3 regions of the uncultured Intestinibacter sp. genome follow, and region 3 is predicted to be linked to each of the others. Evidence: riboswitches for the same ligand, from Rfam matches in the RefSeq annotation. Region 3 holds a riboswitch; each other region holds the start of a gene.
The links. A riboswitch is a leader RNA that binds a small molecule or an ion and turns the genes downstream of it on or off. The one in region 3 is predicted to bind FMN.
Positions count from the first base shown of each region.

Region 1: it holds a riboswitch for FMN, as region 3 does, so the genes downstream of both, ribD (bifunctional diaminohydroxyphosphoribosylaminopyrimidine deaminase/5-amino-6-(5-phosphoribosylamino)uracil reductase RibD) here and RDX53_RS02830 (ECF transporter S component) in region 3, are expected to answer to the same signal.
Region 2: it holds a riboswitch for FMN, as region 3 does, so the genes downstream of both, RDX53_RS03425 (FGGY-family carbohydrate kinase) here and RDX53_RS02830 (ECF transporter S component) in region 3, are expected to answer to the same signal.

Region 1 is NZ_CABQXJ010000041.1:16,728-24,715, reverse strand. It holds partial or broken gene dprA (DNA-processing protein DprA) at 1-23, opposite strand, end outside; gene RDX53_RS08645 (metallophosphoesterase) at 28-1,359, opposite strand; gene ribE (6,7-dimethyl-8-ribityllumazine synthase) at 1,535-1,996, opposite strand; gene RDX53_RS08635 (bifunctional 3,4-dihydroxy-2-butanone-4-phosphate synthase/GTP cyclohydrolase II) at 2,138-3,337, opposite strand; gene RDX53_RS08630 (riboflavin synthase) at 3,356-4,012, opposite strand; gene ribD (bifunctional diaminohydroxyphosphoribosylaminopyrimidine deaminase/5-amino-6-(5-phosphoribosylamino)uracil reductase RibD) at 4,037-5,149, opposite strand; FMN riboswitch at 5,296-5,413, opposite strand; gene RDX53_RS08620 (hypothetical protein) at 5,502-5,837, opposite strand; gene RDX53_RS08615 (PIN domain-containing protein) at 6,037-6,651, shown strand; gene RDX53_RS08610 (hypothetical protein) at 6,773-7,279, opposite strand; gene RDX53_RS08605 (replication-relaxation family protein) at 7,714-7,988, opposite strand, start outside.
Region 2 is NZ_CABQXJ010000010.1:35,704-43,691, forward strand. It holds gene RDX53_RS03395 (hypothetical protein) at 91-369, opposite strand; gene RDX53_RS03400 (energy-coupling factor transporter transmembrane protein EcfT) at 369-1,004, opposite strand; gene RDX53_RS03405 (MptD family putative ECF transporter S component) at 1,019-1,513, opposite strand; gene RDX53_RS03410 (DUF3169 family protein) at 1,853-2,632, opposite strand; gene RDX53_RS03415 (helix-turn-helix transcriptional regulator) at 2,633-2,839, opposite strand; gene RDX53_RS03420 (TetR/AcrR family transcriptional regulator) at 2,999-3,562, opposite strand; gene RDX53_RS03425 (FGGY-family carbohydrate kinase) at 3,705-5,243, opposite strand; FMN riboswitch at 5,329-5,446, opposite strand; gene RDX53_RS03430 (flavodoxin) at 5,807-6,238, opposite strand; gene RDX53_RS03435 (CDP-alcohol phosphatidyltransferase family protein) at 6,453-6,812, shown strand; gene RDX53_RS03440 (ROK family protein) at 6,852-7,793, opposite strand; gene RDX53_RS03445 (molybdopterin-dependent oxidoreductase) at 7,857-7,988, opposite strand, start outside.
Region 3 is NZ_CABQXJ010000008.1:36,561-44,548, forward strand. It holds gene RDX53_RS02825 (amidohydrolase) at 1-1,022, shown strand, start outside; FMN riboswitch at 1,411-1,528, shown strand; gene RDX53_RS02830 (ECF transporter S component) at 1,641-2,255, shown strand; gene tsaE (tRNA (adenosine(37)-N6)-threonylcarbamoyltransferase complex ATPase subunit type 1 TsaE) at 2,545-2,997, shown strand; gene tsaB (tRNA (adenosine(37)-N6)-threonylcarbamoyltransferase complex dimerization subunit type 1 TsaB) at 2,997-3,713, shown strand; gene rimI (ribosomal protein S18-alanine N-acetyltransferase) at 3,842-4,333, shown strand; gene tsaD (tRNA (adenosine(37)-N6)-threonylcarbamoyltransferase complex transferase subunit TsaD) at 4,428-5,444, shown strand; gene RDX53_RS02855 (RidA family protein) at 5,532-5,876, shown strand; gene RDX53_RS02860 (ABC-F family ATP-binding cassette domain-containing protein) at 6,013-7,929, opposite strand.

The DNA of each region.
Region 1 (7,988 bases), on a different contig from region 3:
GTAAGTATTAAGCTATTATCCATATCCTCATCCTTTATCTTTATTCCAAATAACTTCTCCAAAAGACCCATCATCTTCTCTAAGAGATAGCCTAAGTGTATTATGGTCATATTTTTTCTCTTTCATAATACTATCTATATATTTATGATAAAAAATATCACTGACTAAAGACCAGATTTTATAATTATCGCTTACTTCAATTATTCTATAAATTTCAACTACTGTACCGCTGAAAAAGGCTGGATTTAGTTTTGACAATGTGCTAGACATCATTTTAGCTTCATATTCACTTAAATTTCTTCTCAATAATTCAAAATATATTTTTTTATACGTTTGAGTATATGCGTAATTATAGGAATAATAATTGAAATGAAGCAGATTATTATCTAAGATACCTTTTTTAAATGCCCATCTAGAAACATCAACTACTCTTGTTTTATAATATATTTCTTTTTTGGGCTTGTATTTTAAAGTGGCATATTGATTTCTACATACAACTAATGAACTTGTAGCTACATCGTATATTTTTCTCTTCTTAGTAGTTTTGCTATAACCTGGTTTTATATGTTGTATATGAAGATGTCCACTTAAATTTAAGATAACATCATATTTAGCATATAATTCTATAAGCCTCTGATTATTTTCTAATGTATATCCTTTATTCATTAAATCATTATGGTCTACTAAGCTGTGATGTGTAACTGTTATTACTTTTTTATTCTTTTCTTTAGCTTCTTTTAAATTTTTCTCTAGCCACTCATATGTACTATCACTCAATATACCTTTTATCGCAACTGGGTTTTTCCAATTGTTATTTTGATAGAAATTAGTATCAAGCATTACAAGCCATAAATCTTCTGATATTTCAGTTACATAACTAAGAGAATTTTCATCTAAATCTTTTGCGTTTTCATAACCACAGTTAAAATATATTTGTTTAAACATTTCTGGAAAAACAGATTTTATCGGTACTTTTTGTGATGCTTTATATTTATATGCATTATAATTTTTTATGTCGTGATTACCAGGTATAACATATATGTTTATTTTGTTATCTATTATTTTTTGTAATTTTTTCATAAGATCGATATGACTTACCATTTCGCCATTATATGTTAAATCTCCACATATAATTAGCCCCCCATTTGGCTTATACTTGATAACTTCGTCTATAAGTACATCTATTATTTCAGAGGCATATCTCATTTGCTTTAAATCGCCTTTTGTTTTACAGATTTCTATTAATTCTCCTTCAGGGTCTGCCTTTGGAGAGATATAGTGCAAATCTGTAGCAACAATAAATTCTATATTATCTATTTCATCATCACCCTTTAAACAATTTATTTTTTTTGAATCCATATATTATTCGCCTCTCATATTAATGTTTTTCCCCCATTTTATAATTATATTTTAATACTAATATATGAAAAGAACAATATTCTTATTTTTAAAAAAATAACCTAACGAGAAATTTTATTAATCTCATTAGGCTAGTTTTAATTTATAAATTTTATAATATATTATAAAAATTTGTTTATTTTATTCCTTTTAATAGAGATACCATTTCTAATGCTCCCATAGCGCAATCATATCCCTTGTTTCCTGCTTTTGTTCCTGCTCTTTCAATAGCTTGTTCTATGTTTTCTGTTGTAACTACACCAAACATTACTGGCATATTTTCATCTAAAGACACCTTTGCTATTCCTTTTGATACTTCATTACAAACATAATCATAGTGAGAAGTTGCCCCTCTTATAACACAACCTAAGCATATGATTGCATCGTATTTTTTAGTTCTCGCCATTGCTTGTGCAACAAGTGGTATTTCAAATGCACCTGGAACCCATGCTAATTCGATATCTTCTTTTGCTACATTGTGGCGATATAGGCAATCTTGTGCTCCTGACACTAATTTAGATACTATAAACTCATTGAAACGAGCTGCTACTATACCTATTTTTAATCCACTTCCATTTAATTTTCCTTCATATATCATATTATTTTCCTCCCAATTTTACTGATTTATATATTTTAAAATTATTTTTACTTTATAATTACATACTCTATTTAATCTAAATCTATATTTCATATTCTGAGATATTTAAATTGAATTTATATTAATAATAAGCATATATTCTTATCCTATATCTAGCATATGCCCCATTTTATCTCGTTTTGTTCTTAAATAATCTATATTGTATTTTGTTATTTCTTCTTCTGTTGAGACTCTTTCATTTATTTTTATTCCATATTCCTCTAGTTGACCTAGTTTATCTGGGTTATTACTTAAAAGTCTTATACTATGTATTCCTAAATCTTTTAATATTTGAGCAGCCATATTAAAATCTCTCAAATCATTTTCAAATCCTAAAACTAAATTTGCCTCTATTGTATCGTATCCCTTATCTTGCATATGATAAGCTCTAATTTTATTTATAAGACCGATTCCTCGTCCCTCTTGTCTAAGGTAGATTACAAGTCCGCTTCCATTTTTAGCAATTGCCTCCATAGCAGAGTTTAGTTGTTTTCCACAATCACATTTTATTGAGTGAAAAGCATCCCCAGTTAAACACTCTGAATGTACTCTAACTAATACATCTTCACTGTCTAAATCTCCATATTTAAGGGCTACATGTTCTTCACCGTTGTATTTATCTCTATATCCGATTATTTCAAATATTCCGTAACTTGTCGGTAATTTTGCGCTACTAACTCTCTCTGCTGTTATCTCTGTAATTTTTCTATATTTGATTAAATCAGCTATAGTTATTATTTTTAAATCATGCTCGTCTTTAAATTTCATTAAATCATCTACTCTAGCCATTGTTCCATCTTCTTTTAAAATTTCACATATAACGCCTACTGGTGAAAATCCTGCAATTTTTGCTAAGTCTACTGCAGCCTCTGTATGTCCATTTCTAACAAGAACACCACCGTCTTTTGCTACTAATGGAAACATATGACCAGGTGTATTAAAATCTGATTCTTTTGCATCTTTATTTACAAACTGTCTTATTGTCTCGCATCTATCAAATGCTGATATTCCTGTTGTTGTATTTGTTCCATCTATAGAAATAGTAAATGCTGTTTTAAAAGAATCTGTGTTATTTCTGACCATAAGTGGTAGATTTATTTGATCAAATTTTTCTTTTAAAGCAGGCATACATATAAGCCCTCTACCGTATTTAGTCATAAAGTTTATCGCTTCTGGTGTAACTTTATCAGCGGCCATAAGTAAATCGCCCTCATTTTCTCTGTCTTCATCATCTACAACAATTATCATTTTTCCTTGCTTTAAATCTTCTATCGCTTCTAATACTGTATTAAATCTTCTCATAAAATCACCCCTATATTATTAAAATCCATTTTTCATTAGAAAATCTAAATCTATATTACTTTTATTTTTTTCTTTTTCACCTTCATTAAAATTTATCATAAATCTCTTTACATACTTACCAATAATATCACTTTCTAAATTTACTAAGTCTCCTACCTTTTTTTCTAAAAGCGTTGTACTTTCTTTTGTGTGAGGTATTATTGATACTTTTAGGATTTTTTTATCTACAAAAGCTACCGTAAGACTTACGCCATCTATAGTTATTGAGCCTTTATAAACGACATAATCTAAAAAGCTTTCATCAGATTTTATACTAATCCAAACTGCATTTTCTTCTTTTTTAAAATCTATTATTGTTCCTGTTGTATCCACGTGACCTGTAACTATATGTCCTCCAAATCTCGATGATAAGCTCATAGCTCTTTCCAGATTTACTTTTGAATTTCTTGTTAATGTGCTTAAATTTGTCGCTCTTACAGTTTCCATCATCACATCTGCTACAAATTCATTTTGAAATACTTCACAAACTGTTAAGCATACTCCATTAACCGCTATAGAATCACCTAGATTTACATCTTCTAAAACTTTATTTGCACAAATTCTTATCTTCCCACTTTTACCACTCGCCGTAATATTTTTAACTATTCCGACTTCTTCGACAATTCCAGTAAACATAATACCTCCTCTCTGTAATCAAATTTATTTAATTACATCTGCCTCTATCAAAATATCATTATCTATCATTGTTGTATTTGTAATATGTAAGTTTATTGCATCACTCAAACTCTCAATTCCCATTCCAGATACAAAACTAGGTGCATCCTTTCCTCCTATTATCTTCGGAGCCATAAATATTTTAACTTTATCAACTAAATTTTTTCTAAATAAACTGTCATTTAAAGTCGCCCCACCTTCGACTAATACTGAATCTATTTTTAATTCACCCAATTTTTTTATTACAAAATTTAAATCTACTCCTGATTCATCTTTTGGTGAAATATATACATCTACATTGTTTTCTTTGAGTAAGTTTATCTTGCTTAAGTCGTTTTTGCATGTAAAAATTATTGTTTTTGCTTTTTTATCTTTTACTAAGTTTAAGTCCATAGGAATTTTTAAATTAGTATCGATTACTATTCTTATCGGATTTCTAGTTTTTTGATTTTCTATCCTAGTTGTCAAACTCGGGTTATCTTTTAAAACGGTATTTATACCTACCATAATAGCCATATATTTATTTCTAAATTCATGCGTCATTTGTCTAGATTTTTCGTTTGAAATCCACTTAGATTCCATATGTTTAGTCGCTATTTTTCCATCCATACTAACAGCAGTTTTTGAAATAACTAATGGTTTATTGTTTTTTATGTAGTGAAAAAATACCTCATTTAACTTTAGACCTTCTTCTTTTAAAATCCCTGTTGTAACTTCAATTCCAGATTCTCGTAATTTTTTTATTCCGCCTCCTGCTACTAGTGGATTGGGATCTGTATTACAAATTACAACTCTTTTAACCTTATGCCTTATTAAATTATCTGCACATGGAGGTGTTTTGCCAAAATGTGAACAAGGTTCTAATGTAACATACACTGTAGAATCTTTTATATCTTCCTTAGCACTATTTATTGCATTTACTTCCGCATGTGCTTGACCATATTCCATATGATATCCTTGTCCAATTATTTTATTATTTTTAACTATAATGCATCCTACTAATGGATTTGGATTTACTGCACCAATTCCCAATTTCGCAAGCTCTAAAGCCTTTTTCATATAGTAATTATCTTCTTGAGATTTTGAGTCAAATTTCATAAGAATTCCTTCTTTCTCTATAATGAATTTACATCAGCATATTTTATAACCATTTTTTTACAATCAAAAAAGCCCTGATATAATCAGGGCTATACGTTCAATAATTAAAATGATACTAAAACTAACTTAAATTTGTTTTTATCATTTTTTATCTTCTCTCATCCAGACTTTACTGTCGGCTTTGGAATCTCACCAAATCAACTACAATCGTAGCTCGCGGGCTATACCGCCGGTCGGGAATTGCACCCTGCCCTGAAGAATATTTTAAATTCATCTTTATTAACTTATATCTGTAATGTAACACATTTTGAAATAATTTGCAATTTATTATCTATTTTTTTCAAAATTAATTTTATTTCTTTTTAATTAATTCTATTTCTTTTTCTAATTTAGCAATTCGCTTTTCTTGATTTTGTATTTTTTTATTTAAATTTGTTATTGTTTCTCTTTGTGAATCTAGTATGCCTATTATAGAGCTTAAATTTTTATCATTTGTTTTAGCAAATTTATCAAAAAATTCTTTAATACCCTCCTCATAAAACACATTTAGCCCTTCATTATAAGCCTTTATAATATAGTCTATTAGTTTATCATACTCACCATTATCTACTTCCTGTTTTAAGTCTCTCCCTAATTTTTCTTTTAATTTTTTATCAAAATCTATCGCCTTATCTTTATTTTCATTCATAATTCTATAAAATCAAAATTACTTTTAATTTTGACCCTTTGCCCCCTTCATCTTAATAAAAATTATTTCTTAATATTATTCTAAATTTAAGAAATAAATTTTTCTATAGATTTTAAAATATGGTATATAAAATTTTTTTTTGTAAATAATTCTAAATAGATGAGCTCATTATTTTAAAAATTAATAAGGGAGATTAAAAATGCAAAAGATTTTTTTAGTAGATACAGAGAACGTAAATATACGTTCACTAAAAGGAGCTAATTATTTAGATGAAAATGATTTAATAATACTTTTTACAACAGATAAGACTATTGTTCACAATTTTCATAACAATTTAATAAAAACTATAGAAACAAAAGCCACTATAAAAAATATACATATAGAATCTGGCGGCAAAAATTGTCTTGATTTTCAATTGGTAAGTTGTTTAGGACTATTAATCGGATCTAATACTAAAAAAAATATTGAGTATTATATAATAAGTAGAGATAAGGGCTACCTTCATTCAATAAACTTCTTATATGAACAAACCCAATGTTCTATACACTTAATATCTAATTTAAAATCATTATTTGATGAGAATTATGATGATACTTTGGCTATAATGCAAAATATGGACAACGAGATTACAGAAGCATTAAAGAATCTAGGATATACTAATAAAACCATAACAAAAGCATTAATTGCAATAGATTCATCAAAAACAGAAAAGGATTTAGAAGTTAACTTTTTTCTTCAATTTGGCTGGAATAACAAGATATATAATACTTGTAAACCAATAATATTCAAGTATGATATTCTTAATATCGCTTAAATTAACGTAAAAAGTATAATTATTGTATTTTCTCTTAAATAAAATATATTGTAATATATAAAAAGCACTGTCTTTTTTAGACTAGTGCTTTTTTAGTTTATGTATAAAACTTTTAATAAAGTTATTTCCCTTTTCCATCTTTCACTTGGAATTTCTTTTTATTTAAAAAAGCTAAGTCCTTTTTAAAGAAAATACCAGCGAATATTTTTGTTGATAAAAATATTATAAATCCTATAATAGCGTATATTTCTATCTGTTGTATATCTATGTTCTTTTTAAATATTGTATATAAAATAGAACCATATGGATCCACTTTAATATAGCATTCACATAATATTATTACTAAAAGACAAAACATTAAAACTACATCGCCTTTTCCATTAAACATTTTTATCATACCTTGAATAAAACTTAAGAAAAAGCATCCTATTGTAAGAACAAAAGTTACAAATGACATAGTTCCAAATTGGTCATTTATCCCCCCAACTGCCAAGAACAGCAGAGTTAAAATAGAAAAGAAAACTCCTAGCTTAAAAGGCATCTTTTTACTTGAAATTTTAGCAAGTTTTGTATTTAATAAAAATAATACTCCAAATAGTAAAATTCCACATATCAATGTTCTTTCCACAATCTCACCTCTCCAAATCAAATTATTTTAATATATACTAAAAATATACATAAATCTACAAAAAAATATAAAATTCTCATTAATACTTATATTATATAAGAATTTTTTACCTTTTTAAAGTTATTTGAAAAAAATGAGAAATTTATTTAATTAAAAATCTGTAAAAAAAAAGCCCTGATTAACGAGGGTACAGGGCTCAAATTGATAATGATAGATAAAAGAGTGTGAGGGAATCTATCATTATCTGGGTATTTAAGTAAATTATTAAGCTAGTCTTTCTATACTTAAATAATACAGTTCCAATATGAATTTAATGTAAATTTTACATGAACTATATTTGAATTTTTGTATTTATAACAATTTCCCCGATTTTTAGATAAAAAAATTCATTTTTTTACTTATTTCTACCTATTTCTACTTTTTTCTACTTTTTTCTACTTCTTTCTCCCTCTAAATAAAAACGATAAAATACCTTTTTTATGTGTGTCTTTACTTATAACAAAGAATGCATTTTCCAATTGATATAATAATATTCTATCAAAAGTAAATATTATATCTATATGTTCATAATTATTTTCTTCATATAGTTTCATTATTTCAAACATATGCTCATAAGACTCACCTTGTATTATAAGTGTTGGTTTTGTTTTAAATTCTACATTTAGATTTTGGTAGTTTTCTAAGACTACATCATATCTCGATAGTTTTT
Region 2 (7,988 bases), on a different contig from region 3:
ATACTCCTCCTAATTTAGCCTTATAAATTATGTAATATCTAAAAATAGTATATAATCACGAGAATTATATACTACTTTTAGTAAAATATATTATCTATATTCTATTTTAATATTTCCTATATCACTTACTGCTTTTATAGTGTATTTAGGATTTTCTCCATATTCACCATAAAAACTTTCACCATATTTAGAAATATTATTAAAATTAATATCTATTTCATCAGGATTTTTACTTGAATCAAATTTAAAACTTAAATCTCTATCTATACCTAAATCTACATCACCATCTAGGTTTATATTGTTAAGAGTTGTACTTTCTGTATTAAGATATTTATAGTATAAATCTTTTATTTCAATATTATTGTTCATTATATTACTCCCTTCTTAAAGAGAATAAGTGGTAATATACAAATTAATATATATATGTAGTCTATAGCTTTTACTTTTATCTGCTCTACACAAGTATGATTTCCTTTTACTCCAATCCCTTTAGTAAGAGCTGCTATCGATAAATCCTGTGATACATTATTTCCATTCATCAATAACGGAATAATAATATATTCTAAAGTTTTCATTGGCTGTGTTATTAAACTAAATTTTCCTACCCCTATACCTCTAAAAGCCATCGCATTTCTTATTTGACTATAGTCTTCTTTTATTGTTGGGAAGAAACGAATAATTACCATGCATGGTATAATCATACATTCAGGTACATGAATTTTTCTTAATGCACATATAAATTCGCTCACCGTAGTCGTCATAAATGCATATGTTCCAGCTATAATACAAGGTAGTATCATACGTAGTGAAACTACAACCATAGAAACTAAAATTGCTATACGGTCATTTAATAGTGGAATACAAAAATAATCAATCATTAAAAATCCATAATACATTATCGCTAACTTTATACCACTTTTTATTTTCCCTGATAAGAAAAATGGTACTAATAATAAAAATGTTATAATTGCTTCTGTAATTTCATTTACATGTAAAAATAACATTAAGTTCGATATAATTAATAAACATAATTTTGTAATATGTATTCAAATAAACGCTCAATATATACTGCATCTTTTCCTCTTGCCACAAGATTTGATACATATTGATCTTTTAAAAACCACATTGGTAGTACAGGACCCATTAATCCATAAGAAAATACAATATAACTTAGCAAAATCATAGCTTTATTTTTATATTTACTTATATATCCTATTAAATCAGCAATTATTGCAAAAACTATATTTGTTACAAATGATAATATGAAATGCCCTGATGAAAAGAAAAATATCGACATTACTAATCCCATAATTGTTATGGCTCCAAATTTTTGAATTTTGACTACTAATAACATATATACACAACCAGATATTAAAGCTGGTATCAATACATACGATAATCCTGGTATAATAGCACTTGTTGCAAAAGTAGCAATTGTAACAAGTACAAAATAAATAGCAGTAAACACTCCTATTGAAATTAAATCTTGTATCATAAGTTTGTTTTCTTTCATAATTTCCCCCTATTCACTTTATTGTTTTTTATTTACTTAGATTTAACTTACTTACTCTTCATCATATTGATTTTAATTGTTAATATATTTTAATTATTATTCAATAACAATTATCATTATCGTATTATTTCAACTTATTTTTGTAAATATTTACATATAAAGATAATTTTCGCTCATAAAAAAAGTAGGTTTAGTTAACCTACTTTTCTATAATTTATTTATACGCCTTGCTTTTCTTTATTGTCATTCCTATAATTATGCCAGCCTTCATTCCAAAACATATACAATAAGAAATACTTATTACACCGAAATTATATATAAGTGATGATCCTCTACTTCCTAAAGATTATTTTTTGAACATTTAATTGATTCTCTACAATAAGAAACTGTTTGAACTAACCATATAATTGTAACCATTACTAGTGGCATAATTCCAAAATCAAAGAAATCATATCCAATTACACATATTATCCAAAGTATTAAGCATGTATTAGTAACTGATTTATGGGCTTTAAAAGAACTTTTGTATATATTTAATTTTATTGCCTCATCACAGCTATCAATCCATTTTTTGCTAAATTTAAAATCATATACACTACCATTTAAAAATGGATTTATTTCTTTTTCTAAGTTAACAACCTTATTTTGAATTAATATAGTTGATAATATACATACTACGAACCCAATGAAAAATGAAATTACTTTTGCATATGAGTCTTCAGATAATAATCCCATTCCAGCTCCAAAGAAGAAGAATCCAATTATTAAATTTACTGACGCAAATAATAATACGTATGATAATTTTACTTCTATATTATCTATAATTTCATCTTGTTCATCTGATTGATTCCATAATTTTAATTTTTTTCTTGAGCTATTATAAACAATAACACTCACTATTGTTACTAATATAGATAACACTAAACTTGCATAAGGTGTAATTGTCATAAGTATATTTAGAAGAAAATCTGATAACTCATCTCCAATATGTTTTTGTAAATATATAGAGCCTCCACCTATTATAGCTCCTCCCATCGCTGATATAATCATTACAATGATAAAACTTTTAAAAGCCTTCTTATCTTCTTTTTTAATTTCTTCTACACGATTATTATTCATTTATTTTTCCTCCTCATAACTGAAAATATCTTCTACACTTACATTTAAGACTTTCGCAATCTTAAGTGCTAGTGTTACTGATGGTGAATAATCACCACGCTCAATTTGACTAATTGTTTGTCTCGATACTCCGACTAAATTTCCCATTTCTGTTTGGTTTACTTTTATCTTTGCTCTATATTCTTTTAAACGATTATATAATGGCATATAACCCCTCCTGACTATTATTTTTGTCATTATGACAATTATTCTTGTCATAATTAATAATATGATATGACAAGCATAGTTGTCAACCATTATTTAATATTTTTTACAAAAAAATAAGCAGCCTGTATAGACTACTCTTTTAGTTATATATTTTTAAATTTATTTTTTAAAAGCATTAATTATGTTTGATAAAAATTCTATCTTATCATTAAATTCTTCTTCATTACAATTTATAACAGCCATTTGACCACCTATAAAAAATTTTGTAAATAAATTAACATCTTCTACTTGAAGTTCTCCCTTATCTACTTTATGTTGAATATACTTTTTCATAGGTCTTTCTATTTCTTTTGACATGTAAAATTCTAGTTGTTTGTGGAAAATTTCATTATCTGTCTTATCAAAGAACTTTTTATACTTGTAATTTTCTTCTCCTTGTATCATAACCCTTTTTAATTTTTTTATTATCTCATCTAAAGATAAATCTATTTTACTAAATAAAATCAAAAATGGCTCGCTACATTCTTTAGCATATTGGGTTACTGCTGTTTCATATAATTCATGCTTATTTTTAAAATAGTGATAGCACAAACCAGGTACCACATCAGCTGCCTTTGCTATATCCTTCATTGTTGTTGTCTCGTATCCCTTTTCTGCAAAAACTTGCATAGCTACATCTATAATTTCCTGTTTTCTTATTTCTGGATCTTTTGATACCCTCATTTTGCCCCCTAATTCCCTGTTTTAATTTTTACACTATGATAGTAGCACTGTGTTGAATATGTGTCAACGAATTTAATTCTAATTTTTTCCACAAACAATAACCCCCTATATATAAAATATATAGGGCTCCTTTTAAATCTATTTATAAACTTCTCATTTTTTCTAGTTGATTAAATACACTTTTCATATCATTTCTTATTATTTGTTGTTGAATTTTAAACATCTCTCTATAAAATTTAGTATTTTCTTTATTTGGAGTATAAACTTTTTTAACTTTAACTACATCTAAAAGTGCTTTTTTCAAATCGTGTATGTCACCTACTGCATAAGCGGCAAGTATTGCATCCGAAAGTACTGCACCTTCGACATTTTCTAATGTTACTACTTCACTTCCTAGCATGTCGGCCTTAATTTGATTCCATAAAGAACTTTTGCTGCCTCCTTCTGTCACAACAATTCTATCTAAATTACACCCTGCATTTCTATACATGTCTGCAACATAAATATAATCATAACCTATCGCCTCAAGCACAGCACGCCACATAATTCCTTGGTCCGTATTTGTTGTCAAATTTAAAAACGCTCCACTTGCATTTTCTATTCCTACAGAACCACCTTGTAGATAAGGAAGAAATAATACACCTTCACATCCTGGCTTAACTTTTTCAGCCTTTTGTTGTAGTTCATCATAATAAGAAGATTCACCAACCTTATCACAAATATTATCTCTAAACCATCTAAGCGATAACCCGCCAGTTCTTATGTATCCCCAGTAAAAATAAGTATCTGGCAATGTTCCACTACAGAAAATTAGACCAGAGTCTTTTGTGCTCAATTTTTCATTTATTTGATCTGTTGTTACAGTAAACATTGAACAAGTCCCTGCTACATCAGATGCCATGTTTGGATTTATTATTCCGCAAGCGATATTAGATTGCATTGTATCACCTGCACCTGCTACGATAGGTATTCCAGATGGTAATCCCAATTTTTCTGCCATTTCATCACATAGATTCCCTACAATATCCCATGGCTTAACTATTTTAGGCAACATCCTCATAGGTATATCTAAAAGTTTCATTTGCTTTTCTGACCATTTTTTATTTATAACATCATAACCAAGCGCCCATCCCGAAATAGTCGCCCAATCTATAAATGCATCATCAGCTTTTAATCCTGCTAATTTTGCCAAAACATAAGGTCCATTATTCAAAAGTTTTGCACCATTTTCTCTGAACCCTTCTATATTTTTTAAAAACCAACGCGCAAATAATGGTGGATAAAACGAATCTACATACGCATTTCCACTTTCACTTGCCCATATATTTTCTACATTTTCATTTAACCATTTTGCATCTTCTTTTGTTCTAGAATCTAGATAATTTATGTATGGAGTTATAGGGTTTAAATTTTTATCTACACCTACAATCCCACAGATTACACCATCTCCACAAATAGCTCTTATGTCTTTGGGATCTATACCACTAGCTTCAATACAGTATTTTATACCTTCAATTACACCATCTAAATAATCATCGACATCCATTTCAAGCCACTCTGGTTTTGGACATTTTAAATTAGTTGCTATTTGTGTTTTTGCCATACAAACCATATCATCCCTATACAAAGCTGTCTTTGTACTTTGAGTTCCACAATCAAATCCAATATAATACTTCGTCATTTACTATGCCTCCAAATTTCTTATATCTTCGGATTAAAAAAGCTCGAAGAAAATATCTCCGAGCTACATATTACCTAAATTCTAAAACATTCTTCTCTCATCCAGACTTTACTGTCGGCTTTGGAATTTCACCAAATCAACTATAAAAATAGTTCGCGGGCTTTACCGCCGGTAGGGAATTTCACCCTGCCCCGAAGACATATATTTTTATTTATAATTTGATGGTAGTATTATTGTAAATATATGTCAATAAAAACATTTTAAAGAGGAAAAGGGAGGTTTAAAAAATAGTTGCCTATTTTTTATCCTCCCTCGATATGGCTTAAATCTCTCTAAAGTTTTATTTTTTGAACACTTTTATTTACTTTTTTATTTTTTAACTTTTATTTTTAATTTTTATTTTTAACTTTTTAAATTTTATTTTTCGGTTTTAAAACAATATAAACTATATTTACATATTAAACATATATTAGTAGTATTTATAAAATACTATATGTATTAAAAATATTTCTATTCTTACATCTACTCTCTTTTTTGAATATATTTAGGGTTTTATATTTTTATTATGCTTGTGCTATTTTTTTACCATAAGCTTTACACTCGTCACAAGCGTCTCCTTCTGGTGTTTCATTAACTGTTAATCCTTCTTCTGACATTAAAACTGCACCAGCCGCTTTAGCATCAGCTTCCCAATCTCTCATCCAGTCACATTCTCCCCATCCATAAGATCCGAATAATGCTACTTTTTTACCATTTAATTTTGGTTTTATTGATGAATACATTGGTTCAAATTCTGAATCCTCTAATTCTTCATCTCCCATTGATGGGCAACCTAATACTATTTTTTCATAATTATCTACATCATCTATTCCAAAGCAATCACTTGTAGCTACTTCAACTTCAGCGCCTGCTTCTTTTATACCATCAGCTATTAAATTAGCCATTGCTTCTGTGTTTCCTGTTCCACTCCAATATACTACTGCTATTTTACTCATTTTAAATTTCCACCTTCCTTTGATTATTAATCTTTATTGTGAATTATTTATATTTGATATTAATTATCATTATCTTGATTTAAATTATAGTAAGTCTGTCTTAATCTGTCAATCACTTTTTCCTAATTTATTTTTATTTTTTATAATAAATGAATAAAACGGTTGGTATTGCTATACTTATAGATATAATTTAATTTTAGAAAGATGTGATTTCATGAAATTTATCCCTAATATTCTCTCATCATTTAGAATATTTTTTTCCCTATTTTTAATTTATTTAAATCCTAAAAAATTATTATTTATATTTATTTATATAATTTGCGGAATTTTAGATGTATTAGATGGGTTTATCGCCCGAAAATTTAATGCAACAAGTAAACTTGGGGCAAAATTGGATAGTATACCTGATATGATTATGATTTTTGTTATTTTATTTAGATTCGTACCTACTATGGGTTTAAATTTATTTATGATTTTCATAGTTGCTACTCTAACTGCAATTGAAGAAATTTTAATAGATTTAACTATGGATTCTTTGGATTTAGATAGAAAATTTTATTTTAATATAAAGTAAGTCCGAGAAATTATAAAATAACTCGGACTTATTTTTATTTTATTGCCCTAATATTGCAGCTCCAATTATTCCAGCATCATTGCCTAAAGTAGCTATTACAATATCTGCAAACTCCTCTTCTTTATAAACAAGATGCCCCCTTACCATCTCTTTTAATCCATCTAAGATAATATCTTCTGATTTAGATACGCCTCCACCTATTGCGATTATTCCTGGATCTAGAGTATTTACTATATTTGCTATTCCTTTAGCTAGATAGCTTTTGAATCTATTTATAACTAATATTGCTACTTCGTCATTTTGTGCATATGCATCAAAAATCATCTTTGCATTTATATTAGATAAATTATTTTCACACATAGCTAGTATTGAACTTTTATATCCTTCTTCCAGAAGTTTTTGAGCATATTTTATAATTGCTGTAGCTGAGCAGTAACTTTCAAAGCAACCTTCATTTCCACAGTTGCATTTATACCATCCATCTCCAATAATCATATGCCCTATTTCAGAACCAACACCATGAACACCACTAAACGGTCTTCCATTTATAATAATTGCTCCACCTACTCCAGTTCCCAACGTAAGAACAACTGATGTGTCTGTATCTTTTGTACTTCCAAACTTACTTTCTGCTAGACCTGCAACAGTAGCATCATTGTCAGCAAAAACATCAAATTGTGGAAAACTTTCTTTTAATTGTTGTATAAAGTCGACTTTTTTCCAATTTAAATTTACACAATTCGCCTTACCATGTCTGTCTATATAACCAGGTATTCCAAATCCTATAGATTTAATTTGCCCATGTTCTATATGATTTTCGTTTATTATATTTTCAATTGCAAATTTAATGTCTGCAATAATTTTATTAAATCCACCTTTTACATCTGTCTCACATGTACTTCTATAAAGAATATCGCCTAGTTCGTTTACTACTCCTATTTTTATTCCTGTTCCTCCAACATCTACGCCTATACTATACATAATATTTCCCCTTCTAGTTAATTTTTTATTTTGTTATTCTCTCTAATTATTTTAATGCATTTTTTATTGATATACTAGTTTTTCTGACTTTTTTATTTCTACAGTGTTTGAATTTAATGTTGTAGCTTCTCCAATATCTGATAATCTATCATCATGAAGTGCATTTACTAATTTGCCATTTATCGCAAAATCCAT
Region 3 (7,988 bases):
CACAAGGGCAATTCATCTATCCAGGGTTTATCGATGCACACACTCATTTAGGTCTTTGGGAAGACGGAATGGGAGTAGAAGGTGCTGATGGAAACGAAGAAACTGACCCTATAACACCACACTTAAATGTAATCGACGGAATAAATCCAATGGATAGAACATTTAAAGAGGCGTATGAAGGTGGAATAACAGCAGTTTGCACAACTCCTGGAAGTGCAAATGTTATGGGTGGACAAGCAGCTGCAATCAAAACTTTTGGTAGAAGAATAGACAAAATGATAATCAAAAATCCAGTTGCATCAAAAGTTGCATTTGGTGAAAATCCAAAATCATGCTACGGTTCAAATGATAATACACCACAGACAAGAATGGCGATTGCTGCATTACTTAGAGAGAATTTAAGAAAGGCAGAAGAATATTTATTTGACTTAAAATCGGCAGAAGAAGATGAAGATATAGATAAGCCAGAATTTGATATAAAATTAGAATCGCTTATACCTGTGTTAAAAAAGGAAATACCTTTAAAAGCACATGCACACAGAGCTGACGATATGTTCACAGCGATAAGAATTGCTCAAGAATTCGATTTAAAACTTACACTAGATCACTGCACAGAGGGGCACATGATAGTGGAAGAATTATTAGAAGAAGATTATCCACTTATAGTAGGTCCATCTTTATCAGAAAGATCAAAAATTGAGCTTAGAAACTTAACTTTTGAAACTGCTGGGATTTTATCAAATGCAGGGAAGGATATCTGCATAATGACAGACCATCCAGTAATCCCACTGCAATATCTACCTATATGTGCGGGATTAGCTGTTAAATACGGTATGAAACAAGAAAAAGCATTAGAGGCGATAACTATAAATCCAGCAAAAGTTTTAGGAATAGAAGACAGAGTTGGTTCTATAGAAGTTGGAAAAGATGCCGATATAGTAATTTGGGACGGAAACCCACTAGAAATCCAAAGTAATGTTTTATACACAATAATAGATGGAAAAGTCGTTTATAAAAGATAAATTAAATGTAAAATCTAAGCATTAAAAAGTAATAAAAAAGTAATTAGAAAGTAACTAATAAAACATTAAAAATAATTAATAAGAATAATGTAATTAGTAAAAAGATAATATAATAATGTAATTAGTGAAAAAATAATATTAAGGAAACAATAACATTAAGTTATAATTAAAATAAATAATTATAATTTAAATTCAAAAAATAATATTGTGTAAACAAAAAAATAAAAATTTATATCTAATATATGCTAAAAATAATATTCAATATATAAAAAAATATGGAATTAATAAGAATAATGTATAAATGTAGCATGTGAAAATATTAATTTTGTTGACAGAAATTATTACATTGATTATTATAATAATTGAATAGGAAAATAAAATAACTAGAAAAATTCTTCGGGGCAGGGTGAGATTCCCTACCGGCGGTAAAGCCCGCGAGCTATTTAATTAGTTGATTTGGTGAAATTCCAAAGCCGACAGTAGAGTCTGGATGAGAGAAGAGAGTTATAAATTTAAAAGATTTATTTATTATGATTGCTCATAAAACTCGAAGAAGAAGATTCTCTCGAGTTTTTTTATTTGACCTATAATAATTTATTTTATTGGAGGTTATGTATTATGCAACAAAGTGTAAATACTCATAAATCAAAAAGAACAATGTCTACTAGAGTGATAGCTCAGATAGGAATTTTGGCAGCTATATCTTATTTTTTAAGATTTTTAGAAGTGCCATTACCAATATTCCCATCATTTTTAAAACTTGATTTATCAGATATAGTAGCAGTATTCGGTGGATTATCAATGGGACCTGTTGCAGGTTTTATAGTAGTCGTAATCAAAAACTTATTACAAGCAGTTTCAGGAAGTACAACTGGAGGCGTTGGTGAAATAGCAAACATATTAATCGCAGGACCATATGTATTAATGGTATGCTTTATATGTAGAAAAGCTAAAACTTATAAAAATGTATTAATCGGTGGTGTTTTAGGAACAATACTTATGGCGATAGTCGGTGCAGTAGTAGATTATTACATAGTATTCCCATTATACGGATTAGTAATGCCAATGGATGTAATAATAAGCATGGGTACAGTATTAAACCACAGAGTTACAGATTTATTCACTTTTATGATTTGGTTAGTAATACCGTTTAATATATTAAAAGGTGCAATCATGACAGTGGTAATTTTACCATTATATAAAAAGATGGAAAGAATATTAAGAGTTAAATAGATTTATAAAAATAAACCTGTCCTTTTGTTAGGGCAGGTTTTTTAGTTTCCATCGAGTTAATGAAAAGTATAAGGCTAGCGACATATCTCATACTTTTTTTAGGTTATAATAAATATAGTCTTATACATTGAAAAAATAACGTATAAGCCTATAAAACTACTAAAAAGTATAATATAATAATATTTGGTTTATATTTAAACTGTAGAGTGTAATAAATAACATTAATTTCACCTTATAGTTTAAATAGTAGATTAGATACGGAGATGAAAATATGAAAAACACACAGATGATAAAGAATATATACTTAAATAACGATCAAGAAACTAGGGAGATTGGTTTTAAGTTAGGTAAACTTTTAAAGCCAGGGAGCATAGTTTGTTTAATCGGTGATTTAGGTGCAGGAAAAACAACAATGACTCAAAGTTTGGCAGAGGCACTAGAAGTAGATGACTATATCACAAGTCCAACTTTCACAATAGTGAACCAATACGAAGGAAAAATGCCACTATATCATTTCGACGTATACAGAATTGGATGTAGCGAGGAAATGTACGATATAGGATTTGAAGAATACATAAATGGTGACGGTGTATGTATAATCGAATGGGCAAATATAATCGAGGACATACTACCAGATGAATACTTAAAAATAGAATTAAACTACAAAGACATGGGAAGAGAGATGACGCTTATTCCTTATGGCGAAGAATATGAAAAAATAGTTGAGGAGTTGACTAAATAATGAAGATTTTAGGGATAGATACATCATCTATGGCGGCAAGTGTAGCTGTTATAGAAGACAATAAATTAATTTGTGAATATACAATTAACACTAAAAAAACTCATTCACAAAAACTTATGCCAATGATAGAAAATATGCTAGGTTTAAGTGATTTAAATGTGCGTGAGATTGATGCGATTGCAGTTTGTGAAGGTCCAGGTTCTTTCACAGGGCTTAGAATTGGTATGGCAACAGCAAAGGCAATAGCTCATGTTAACGATATACCCGTGATAGGAGTTAATTCACTAGAGGCTTTAGCAGCAAATATGAACCTTTGTGATAAAAAAATATGCTCAATATTAGATGCACAAAGAAATCAAGTTTATACAGGAAGATACCAATATGAAGGTACAAAATTAGTAGAAATAAAAGAAATCGGAATTCAACAAATAGACGAACTTCTTGAAGAATTAGCACAAAGCGGTGAACAATGGATATTAGTTGGAGAAGCTGTTTATAAATACGAAGACAAAATAAGAGAAATATCTAATATAGAAATTCCAGCAGCATCAAATAACGTGACAAAAGCAGGAAGTTTATGTTCTGTGGCGAAAGTTAAATTTGATGAAGGAAAAGATATATTCGATTGTTATACAGTAAATCCGCTATATATCAGAAAATCACAAGCAGAAGAACAATATGAAGAAAAACAAAGAAAACTTCAAGAACAAAAATAATTAATAAAGGCTATATAAATATAAATACTATTTAGTCTACAAAAATAATTAATAATATTGGAGAAAAGTGAGGTTTCAAAATGGAAAAGAATCGAGAAAATCTAAATAATATAAATCAAGATTTACATATGGATTTAAACCCAATTTTGGGGCTGGGCACAGAATTAAATATGAATAACTTAATAATTAGACCAATGAGAAAAGACGATATAGATGGAGTTCATAGAGTAGAGGTAAATTGTTTTGATGATCCATGGTCAAAAAAATCTCTAATGGATGAACTAAAAAACAACTTAGCTAGATATCTTGTGGCTGAGTTGGATTCTGTAATTGTTGGGTATGTGGGCGTTTGGTTTGTTGTTGATGAAGGTCACATAACAAACGTAGCAGTACACAGCGATTATAGAGGACAAAAAATAGGTGATAGATTAGTGGCTGAAATGGTGAAACTTTGTAAAGAGCATGGATTAGTTTCAATGACTTTAGAAGTTAGAAGTTCAAACACAGTTGCACAAAATCTATACAGAAAGTATGGATTCAAAATGGCAGGAGTCAGAAAAGAATATTATAGCGATAGAGAAGACGCAATAATAATGTGGAATCAGCTATCAGAATTATAAATATGACATTTGCATAATGAATGATATAAATAAAAAAATTAATAAACGCAAATATACAAAATTATAAATAGCTAGAATATGAGGCGGTGAAACAATGAAGGATATAATAACTTTATCGATAGAAAGTAGTTGTGATGAGACTGCAGTTGCAGTATTAAAAAACGGAAGAGAAGTACTTGCAAATATAGTTTCAACACAAATTGAATTACATAAAAAGTTCGGTGGTGTAGTTCCAGAAGTTGCATCAAGAAAACACATTGAAAATATAGATGCAGTTTATCAAGAGGCACTAGACACAGCAGGAATAAAAGCAGAAGATATCGACCACATAGCAGTAACTTATGGACCAGGATTAGTTGGAGCTCTTTTAGTAGGATTATCTTATGCTAAGGCACTTGCGTTTACGCTTGGTGTTCCACTAGTTGGAGTAAACCACATGCAAGGTCACATAAATGCAAACTATATACAACACAAAGGTTTAAAACCTCCATTTATAACTTTAGTAGTTTCAGGAGGGCATACTCACTTAGTTGAGGTTAAAGATTATCAAAATTATGAAATCCTAGGAAGAACTAGAGATGATGCATCTGGTGAGGCATTTGATAAAATATCTAGAGCTATGGGGCTTGGATATCCAGGTGGACCAATAATAGACAAGCTTGCAAAACAAGGAAACAAACATGCAATAGAATTCCCAAGAGCATACTTAGATGATTCATATGATTTTAGTTTTAGTGGATTAAAATCAGCAGTATTAAATTATTTAAATGCTCAAAAAATGAAAAAACAAGAGATAGTAGTAGAAGATGTTGCTGCATCTTTCCAAGAGGCAGTAGTAGAAGTATTATCTACAAAAGCTGTTAATGCAGCCGAAGAAAAAGGATACAAAATAATCGCCTTATCTGGTGGTGTTGCTGCAAACTCAGCACTAAGAGAAAAGATAACACAAATGGCAAACGAAAAAGGCATAGAAATAAAATTCCCAGGATTAGATTTATGCACAGACAACGCAGCTATGATAGGTTGTGCAGGATATCATAATTTTATAAATGGAAAAATTGATGATATGTCATTAAACGCAGTGCCAAACTTAAAAATAGACATTAACTAATAAAATATAATCTAGATTTTGTTCGATAAATAACTAACAATTTTTAGAATTATATAAACAAATTATGACAAAATAGGAGAAGACATCATGGAAATCAAAAGATTTGAAGGAACAGGAAGAATGAGTAAAGTAGTTGAACATAACAACACTCTTTACTTAAGTGGATTAACTAACGACGAAGGTGATATGAAAGAACAAACTGCAGCAGTTTTAGCTAAAGCTGAAACAATATTAAACCAATATGGTTCTGACAAAAACCACATATTATCAGCAACTATATACGTAAAAGATATGGCATTATTCGCTGATATGAACTCAGTTTGGGATGCTTGGGTAGAAAACGGAAATGAGCCAGCAAGAGCTTGTGTAGAAGCTAACATGGCTAGAGAAAACTTATTAGTTGAAATAAGTATAGTTGCAGCTAAAAAATAGTATTTAAAATTAGTTCTAAATATTAAAAAAGCTCATATAATAAAGTGACTATATGATTAAATAGACAAAATAAAAAGTTCTAGATACCTACTTAAATGAGGTAAACTAGAACTTTTTTTATTTAAATAATAAGTTATTACATTAATTCTTCCCAAAGCTCATAAAGTTCAGCAAGTCTATCTTCTAAGTTAGATTTCTCTTGTGAAACTTCTTTAGAACGTTCAGGGTTAGAGTAAACTTCTTCTAAACAAAGAAGTTCATCAAGCTCACTTATTTTAGTTTCGATTTGCTCGATTTCTTTTTCTGTATTAATTATTTTGTTTCTGTTTTTCTTTTGTCTTTCACGTTCTTCACGTTCACGACGCTTTTCTTCTTTAAGTTGAGTTTTAGTTTTTTCTGATTCTTCTTCAACAACAGCGTTTATCTCTTCAGATTCTTTCTTTTTAGCCATGTAATAGTCATAGTTACCAAGATATTCAGTAATTCCGTTTTCGTCTAATACTAAGATTTTGTCCACTACAGTGTTTAAGAAATATCTGTCGTGTGAAATTGTGAATATTGTTCCAGTATAGCCATTTAGGGCATCTTCTAAAACTTCTTTTGAATCTATATCTAAGTGGTTTGTCGGTTCGTCAAGAAGCAGGAAGTTCGCTTTTGATAAGATTAATTTTAATATAGCTATTCTAGCTCTTTCGCCCCCACTTAGTGAAGAAATTTGTTTAAATACATCGTCATTTTCAAATAAGAATGCACCAAGCATAGATCTAATTTGAGTTTGAGTAAGATGTGTGTTGTCTTTCCAAATTTCATCAATAATTGTATTATTTAAATCAAGAGTTTTTTGCTCTTGGTGGAAATAAGCCACATTTACATTTGTACCAAGTTTCACATCACCAGAAAGAGGAGTAAGTTCGTTCATTATTATTTTGAATAAAGTCGATTTACCTATTCCATTTGGCCCGATTAGAGCGACTTTTTCCCCACGATATATCTCGAAATTCAAGCCTTTGAATAATATTCTATCGCCATATCCCATAGAAATATCCTTAACTTGCATTACATCATTACCGCTGACAACAGCTGGGTCAAAAGATATTTTTGCTTTCTTTCTGTATAATTCAGGTCTATCAAGAACATCAACCTTATCAAGAGCTTTTTCCTTACTTCTAGCTCTTTTAAGATGTTTTTCACGACCATAAGCCTTAAGCCTTTCGATAGACTCTTCTTGTTTTTTCAGTTCTTTTTGTTGGTCTTCATATTTTTTAAGTTCTAATTCTTTTTCGACTTTAGATTGCTCTATAAAATCAGAGTAATTACCATTATAAGTCTTAAGTTTTTTGTTGTAGATTTCGAAAGTTCTATTTACCACTTGGTCTAGGAAATATCTATCATGGGAAATAAGCATAACAGTACCTCTATATTGCTTTAAGAAGAACTCTAACCACTCAATTGCCTCAGAATCAAGGTGGTTTGTCGGTTCGTCTAGAAGTAATAATGTAGGTTTTTTAAGAAGTAACTTACCTAAAAGGACTCTTGTTTTTTCCCCACCAGAAAGAATATCAACTTTCTTGTCAAAGTCACTGTCTTTAAATCCTAAACCAATAAGAACACCTTTCGCCTCGGATTTATATCCGTATCCGTTATTTGCAGCAAATTGCTCCATTTTGTGCGAGTACTCGTCCATTAATTTATCTAAGATTTTAGAATCTGATTTACTTCCTTCTTCAGCTATTTTGATTTCAAGTTGTCTAAGATTTTCTTCCATTTCGATAAGAGGTCTGAATACTTCAAGAACCTCTTCTAATATAGTATTTTCCGAATAAAAATTGGTATTTTGCTCTAAATAACCAATCTCACAATCCTTAGAAGTGTAAATATCCCCACTGTCATATCCATATTCACCGGAAATAATTTTGAATAAAGTCGTCTTTCCAGTACCGTTAACTCCAACGATTCCGACTTTATCGCCTTCATTTATAGTAAAACTAGCATTTTCAAGGATAGAATCTACGCCAAAACTTTTATTCAAATTATTGCAAGATAAAATGATCATAAGTTTTCTACCTCCTTAAACTACCTAAAATTATAAACTTTTGATATAATATAATCAAG